Regions from separate parts of the Rhizobium sp. 22-785-1 genome, predicted to be linked through region 3. Evidence: riboswitches for the same ligand, from Rfam matches in the RefSeq annotation. Region 3 holds a riboswitch; each other region holds the start of a gene.
The links. A riboswitch is a leader RNA that binds a small molecule or an ion and turns the genes downstream of it on or off. The one in region 3 is predicted to bind thiamine pyrophosphate.
Positions count from the first base shown of each region.

Region 1 (2,260 bases), on a different contig from region 3:
GGCCTGCGCCACCTCTATGCCGAAATCGCCTATCGCAACTTCGCCCCTGCCAATGTGACGAAGAACAGCTATTTCGCTGCCATCCTCGGCCACAACAACAATGATCTGGAAACCTCGCTCTCTTACATGACTTACGCGTTTCCGGAAGACGAGCAGGAATCAAAAGCCCGAGCCGATCGCGTTGCGGACCGCACGATCCGCCAGATGATCACCGTCAATCAGATTCCTGGCATGGCGGGGGGATAAGCATGCCTGCCCCATCTCGCAACCGTGTGCGCGCTACGGCGCTTTCGAATATCGCCGCGCAAGATACATTTCCACCACCGCGCGGGTCAGAAAAGACGCCAGGCCCACGATGATCGCCACCACCCGAATGCGGAACTCGTCTGCCTCGACTTCGGCATGACGCGTGTCCAGCAGCGTATGCTCCGTAACAGTGATTTCGCCGATGACGTCTCGAATACGATCCATCGTACCGACTGCCATATAGCCGATCTCATTGGTACGGGCGGCATCGGCGCCCACGTCGTCGTAGAGCGATATGGAATGCTTGAGCTCCTCAAGCTTCTTCTCGATCAGCTGATCCATCGCTTTGACCCGGGCGACCTGCCCGGAATTGTCCGATATGCGTGTCATCAATTGATTTTGGAGCAAGTGGAGGCGCTCCATCGCCTTTTCGTATGGGGCAAGGTAGCGCTTGTCGCCACTGACAAGATATCCCCTTTGCCCCGTTTCGGCGTCGTCGAGCGCAATCAACACATCTTTCGTGGTATCGATGGCTTCGTAGGTATGCACCACCATATCGTAGTGGTCGCTCAAAAGGTCATGGGTCCAACTCGTGGCAAGGATACCGGCCGCAACGACGACACCCACCGGGATTGATCGCAGCAGTGTTGGAAAGGTCAGATATTTCTGACGCAATGAGGCCCAGGACCAGTCAGACATCTTGCGGATATTCCATGCACATGCTGTCCAAGCTCTTCAACATCACGCCGACGCCAACCGTTCACTCAGGTGGCAGCTTATTCTACCAGATCGTTCAACGCGATAATAATCACGAAGTTCAAAGCGGCAGCATCGGAATAGGAGCCATACGCGCCTCTCTCAAAAATCTTGACACGCCATCGCTTTTCTCATTTAGCTTGATCCATTCCGAGGGGAGCATCGAACGATGCTGAGACGGCGCTGAGCCGGACCCTTGAACCTGATCCGGTTAATACCGGCGTAGGAACGGAACGGTCGCCGCCAGGCACAGCTTTCTTTCCATGCGCGCAGTTTATCCGGATCCGCAAAATGCGTATCTGGAGATGAACTGTTGAAGGCAAATATCCCCACTGCGGAGCAAGCGGCGCAACTCCTGAGCCGCGTGCGGGAGCACAGACCGCGTGTTCACTGCCTTATGAATACGGTGGTCCAGAAGTTCACTGCGGACGGCATCACAGCGATTGGCGGTATCCCCTCCATGACCTCTTCCGAGGAGGAAATCGAAAGCTTCGTCGTCAAGACCCACGCGTTGACGATCAATCTGGGGACACTGGACGCGGCCCGCCGCAAGGTCATTCGTATGGCCGTGGAGATCGCCAATCGCCACGGCAAGCCCTGGATCATAGATCCGGTCCACTGCGACTACTCTCCATCACGTTTGGATTTTGCACGGGAGCTGAGCGGCCAGTCCCCCTCCATCGTGCGGGGTAATGCGGCGGAAATGGCGGTCATTGGGGATATTGACGGCGCGTTACGCATTCAGACCGGGGCGGTCGATCGCTTGAGTGACGCAGACCGCAAGATTCGGATCGTCAACGGTCACACCTTGATGGCGAAGGTGACAGGAACAGGCTGCCTTTCCGGTGGCGTCATCGCGGCCTTCATGGCCGTAGAGGAGGACGTCATGCTGGCGGCGGCATCGGCGCTCACCATAACGGGCGTTTCCGCGCAGATGGCCGCGAGACACGCAAACGGGCCAGGATCGTTCGAGGTCGCCTTTCTGGACGCGCTGTTCAATCTGACGCGCGAAGATATTCTCTCCCATGCCAGGATCGAACATGACGAAGATTGATTACCGGCTTAATGCCATCGTCGATGCCTCTCTCACCGACGTCGCGCCTCTTTCGCAACTGGCCGCAGTGGCGGCACGACATGGCGCAACGATCATACAGTATCGTGACAAGACGTCGTCCACACGCCAGATGATCGAACAAGCCATAACCATCGTAGAGACGCTGCGCGGAACGGGCGTGCCGCTAGTGATCAACGACCGTGT
Region 1 is NZ_JBNWDI010000004.1:225,673-227,932, forward strand. Features, by position in the region: gene telA (telomere resolvase TelA) at 1-246, shown strand, start outside; gene ACQZ5M_RS10780 (CHASE3 domain-containing protein) at 280-945, opposite strand; TPP riboswitch at 1,146-1,248, shown strand; gene ACQZ5M_RS10785 (hydroxyethylthiazole kinase) at 1,316-2,056, shown strand; gene thiE (thiamine phosphate synthase) at 2,043-2,260, shown strand, end outside.
Region 1: it holds a riboswitch for thiamine pyrophosphate, as region 3 does, so the genes downstream of both, ACQZ5M_RS10785 (hydroxyethylthiazole kinase) here and thiB (thiamine ABC transporter substrate binding subunit) in region 3, are expected to answer to the same signal.

Region 2 (2,260 bases), 150 kb from region 3:
CGGAGGCAAGCAGCAATTGTTCGTTTGCCAGGCGGCGCATGAACGCGCTGTGCCATTGGCTGTCTTCGCCATGCTCCACAAGGCTCGAGGCCTTGATGTGGTGCATAGCGTAAATCATCGCCGTTGCCGAACAGGCCTGGCCGAGAATGGAGCAGATATCGGCAAGCTCCAGCATGGTGGCGCCTTCGCCACCCATGTGAACGGGAACTTGAATGCCGAGCAGTTTTTCCTGCCGAAGCGCGTCAACAGCCTCCTTCGGGAAGCGGCCTTCGGTATCCACCACGTCGGCATGTTTTGCGGCAATCGCCGCCACCCGCGCCGCCCTGGCGCTCAGTGCTTCACGGTGAGGCGCGACGGCGAGGTTCATCAGGCGGCCTCTTTCCCGTCGAGGATGGCTTTGACCGTGGTTTCGATGGCGGCGATGCTGGCAAAGGACTTGCGGTTCAGCATGCTGTCGGGAAACTCGATGTCGAAGGCTTCTTCGAGGCCAAGCATCAATTGCACGGAGGCGAAGGAGGAAAGGCCCGCCGCATAAAGATCGGCATCGTCGGCAAGCGTGTCGACGGAAACGGGAAGCTGGCCAAACTTTGCCAGCACGTCACGGATAGTAGAATTCATCTGAGCTCATCTCCCTAAACTAGAGCCATCATAGCGTCATTTGTGGTTACATTTAAAAAAATAACATTGTCATAAGTGGAGCGGTTAATATCCGGTGACATTGCTTTGCGCGCTATTCAGCTTTTTTGGGGCGCCCACGGCCAGCTTGACAATCGGCGTTATCGGGTCTTTGATTGCGGCATTCACCAGGGGGGTCCCGGCAAGGGGCTGAGATACTGCTAGAGCGCGCAGTGACCCGTTGAACCTGATCCAGTTCATACTGGCGTAGGGACGGTGCAAACGCGGGCATTCTGGCAGAACCGGCTTCACGCCGGGGAACCGTCATCACGTCTATCCCCGCGCTTTTCGTCTTCATGCTCGAACTGGGTCTCCACTGTTTTGCTTTGGAGCCTCACGATGAACATTGCCGCTAAAAACCTCACCCCAACCGTTACCACCGGTCCGTTGCCGGCCTCCACCAAGGTGTACAAGCCGGGCGTTCTTCACCCGTATATCCGCGTGCCGATGCGCGAAATTGCGGTCCATCCCACCGCTGGCGAACCGCCGGTCACGGTCTATGATTCCTCCGGTCCCTATACCGATCCCTCGCATCTGGTGAACATCGATGCCGGTCTGCCGCGTCATCGCCAAGAATGGGTTATCGCACGTGGCGATGTCGAAGCCTATGAGGGCCGGCATGTGAAGCCGGAAGACAATGGCTTTGCCACCGGCGAGCGGCTGACGCCGGAATTTCCCGTGCGCAACCAGCCGCTGCGGGCCAAGGGTGGGAAGGCCGTCACCCAGCTGGCCTATGCGCGGGCGGGCATCATCACGCCGGAGATGGAATATATCGCCATCCGCGAAAATCTCGGACGCGAGGCGGCGCGGGAGAAGCTTGTGCGCGATGGCGAAAGCTTCGGCGCGCATATTCCAGATCACGTCACGCCGGAATTCGTCCGTCAGGAAGTGGCCTCCGGTCGCGCCATCATCCCCTCCAATATCAACCACCCGGAAGCCGAGCCGATGATCATCGGGCGGAATTTTCTGGTGAAGATCAACGCCAATATCGGCAACTCCGCCGTCACCTCCTCCATGGCGGAAGAGGTGGAAAAGATGGTCTGGGCCACGCGCTGGGGTGCCGATACGGTGATGGACCTTTCCACCGGGCGCAACATTCACAATATCCGCGAATGGATCATCCGCAATTCTCCGGTGCCGATCGGCACGGTGCCGCTCTATCAGGCGCTGGAGAAGGTCAACGGCATTGCCGAGGATCTGACCTGGGAGGTGTTTCGCGATACGCTGATCGAGCAGGCCGAGCAGGGCGTCGATTACTTCACCATCCATGCGGGCGTTCGCCTGCACTACATTCCGCTGACCGTCAATCGCGTCACCGGCATCGTCTCGCGCGGCGGATCGATCATGGCCAAGTGGTGTCTGCACCACCACAAGGAAAGCTTCCTCTACGAGCATTTCGACGAGATTTGCGACATTTGTCGCGCCTACGACGTGTCGTTTTCACTGGGGGACGGACTGCGTCCGGGCTCGATTGCCGATGCCAATGATGCCGCGCAGTTTGCCGAGCTCGAGACGCTGGGCGAATTGACGCAGATCGCCTGGGCGAAGGATTGCCAGGTGATGATCGAAGGCCCCGGCCATGTGC
Region 2 is NZ_JBNWDI010000005.1:24,015-26,274, reverse strand. Features, by position in the region: gene ACQZ5M_RS11740 (acyl-CoA dehydrogenase family protein) at 1-367, opposite strand, end outside; gene ACQZ5M_RS11735 (acyl carrier protein) at 367-618, opposite strand; TPP riboswitch at 796-907, shown strand; gene thiC (phosphomethylpyrimidine synthase ThiC) at 1,015-2,260, shown strand, end outside.
Region 2: it holds a riboswitch for thiamine pyrophosphate, as region 3 does, so the genes downstream of both, thiC (phosphomethylpyrimidine synthase ThiC) here and thiB (thiamine ABC transporter substrate binding subunit) in region 3, are expected to answer to the same signal.

Region 3 (2,260 bases):
GGCAAGACCGACCAACCTTCTCATCCTCGATGAGCCGACGAACGATCTCGATATCGAGACGCTGGACCTGCTTCAGGAAATCGTCGCAAGCTTCTCGGGCACCGTCATTCTCGTCAGCCACGACCGTGATTTCCTTGATCGCACCGTGACCTCGACCATTGCGCCCGCCAATCCGGATGCGCCGGATGGCCGCTGGATCGAATATGCAGGCGGCTATTCCGACATGATGGCGCAGCGTAAGGGTGCGGCAGAAGACAAGAAGCGCTCGGACAAGCAGGAGAAGGCGAAAGTCTCGGCCAATGCCGCTCCCGCTACTGAACCTGCAAAGGGCAAGGGCAAGCTGTCCTTCAAGCAGAAATTTGCGCTGGAAAATCTGCCGAAGGAAATGGAAAAGCTGCAGCAAGAAATCGCCAAGCGCGAAGAGCGAATGGCCGATCCGCAGCTTTTCGCCAAGGACCCCGGCGCTTTCAACAAGCTGGCGGAGGAAATGGCAAAGCTTCGCCAAAAGCTGGAGGTCATGGAGGAAGAATGGCTGGAGCTTGAGATGCTGCGCGAAGAGATGGAAGGCTAGGCCTCTTTGACAGGCGCGTGAATATGGGCTCTGCTTTGTTCCAACAGGGAGGAGCCCGCCCATGCGCATGATCTTCGTCAATATGCCGGTCAAGAATATCGAGACATCGAAAGCCTTCTTCACCGCGCTCGGCTTCAGTTTCAATCCGGAATATTCGGATGAGCGCACGCTGTGCATGATCGTCGAGAAGAACATCTTCGTCATGCTGCTTCAGGAGGAGCGGTTTCGCGATTTCATCAATGGCGAGATTGCCGATGCAAAGAGCAGCACGGAAGTTCTGACCTGCCTATCCGCCTCCAGCCGTGAGGAAATCGACAGCATGTTGAAAACGGCACTCTCTTCCGGCGGGCAGGAGTGGAAGCCGGTACAGAATCATGGCTTCATGTATGCAGGCAGCTTCCAGGATCCAGACGGCCACGTCTGGGAACTCGTGCATATGACGGAGCAGGCATAGCTTCTCGCGTCTTGCCAATAACCGATTGTCACATTACATCTTTTCTCGCTCTAACGGGGTGCTTTGTCTTTCGGGACAAGGCTGAGAGGCGAATGCCAACCCGAAGAACCTGATCCGGTTAACACCGGCGGAGGGATTAGACGGCTTCCATCCAGACGCCTATTCCCGTAACCCATTCGAGAAGGTGTCTGATGAACCGTCGTTTTTTGCTGTCCGGCCTCGTTGCCGCATCCTTCCTCCTGCCGGGCATCGCCTCTGCGCAGGATAAAAAAGTCCTCACCGTCTATACTTATGAGAGCTTCGTCTCCGAGTGGGGTCCAGGCCCAAAGGTGAAGGCAGCGTTCGAGAAGACCTGCGATTGCACCGTCAACTTCGTCGGCGTGGCCGATGGCGTGGCGCTCCTCAACCGGTTGAAGCTGGAAGGTGCGGGCTCCAAGGCGGATGTGGTGGTCGGTCTCGATACCAATCTTGTCGCCGAAGCCAAGGACACCGGGCTTTTCGAAGCGTCGGGTGTCGATGCTTCCGGGGCAAAAGTCCCAGGCGGCTTCAAGGATGACGTCTTCGTCCCATATGACTACGGCCACTTCGCCGTCATCTATGACACCCAGACGCTGAAGAACCCGCCCAAAAGCCTGAAAGAGCTGGTGGAGGGCGACCCGTCGCAGAAGATCGCCATTCAGGACCCTCGGACCTCGACGCCGGGTCTCGGCCTGCTGCTGTGGGTCAAGTCGGTCTATGGCGACAAGGCGCCGGAGGCTTGGACGAAGCTCAAGAACCGCGTTCTGACGGTCACGCCCGGCTGGTCGGAATCCTACGGTCTCTTCACCAAGGGCGAAGTGCCGATGGTGCTCTCCTATACCACCTCGCCCGCCTACCATATGGTGGCCGAGCACAGCGAGCGCTATCAGGCCGCAAGCTTCGAGGAAGGCCATTACATCCAGATCGAGGTCGCTGGCCTGTTGAAAAATGCGCCCGAAAAGGAGCTTGGCAAGAAATTCCTGGCCTTCATGCTTACGCCCGGCTTTCAGGATGCCATTCCGGAAAACAACTGGATGATGCCGGTCACTGCCACGTCGCAGCCGCTGCCGGATGCGTTCAGCAAGCTGGTGCAGCCGACCAAGACGTTCCTGATGTCGCCGGAAGAGGTGGCGAAGAACCGCAAGGCCTGGATCGATGAGTGGCTGACCGCGATGAGCGTGAAGTAAGCGCTAGGCGACGCCGCAGGTGATTGCGCG
Region 3 is NZ_JBNWDI010000005.1:173,899-176,158, reverse strand. Features, by position in the region: gene ACQZ5M_RS12400 (ABC-F family ATP-binding cassette domain-containing protein) at 1-571, shown strand, start outside; gene ACQZ5M_RS12395 (VOC family protein) at 633-1,025, shown strand; TPP riboswitch at 1,070-1,178, shown strand; gene thiB (thiamine ABC transporter substrate binding subunit) at 1,217-2,230, shown strand; gene thiP (thiamine/thiamine pyrophosphate ABC transporter permease ThiP) at 2,250-2,260, shown strand, end outside.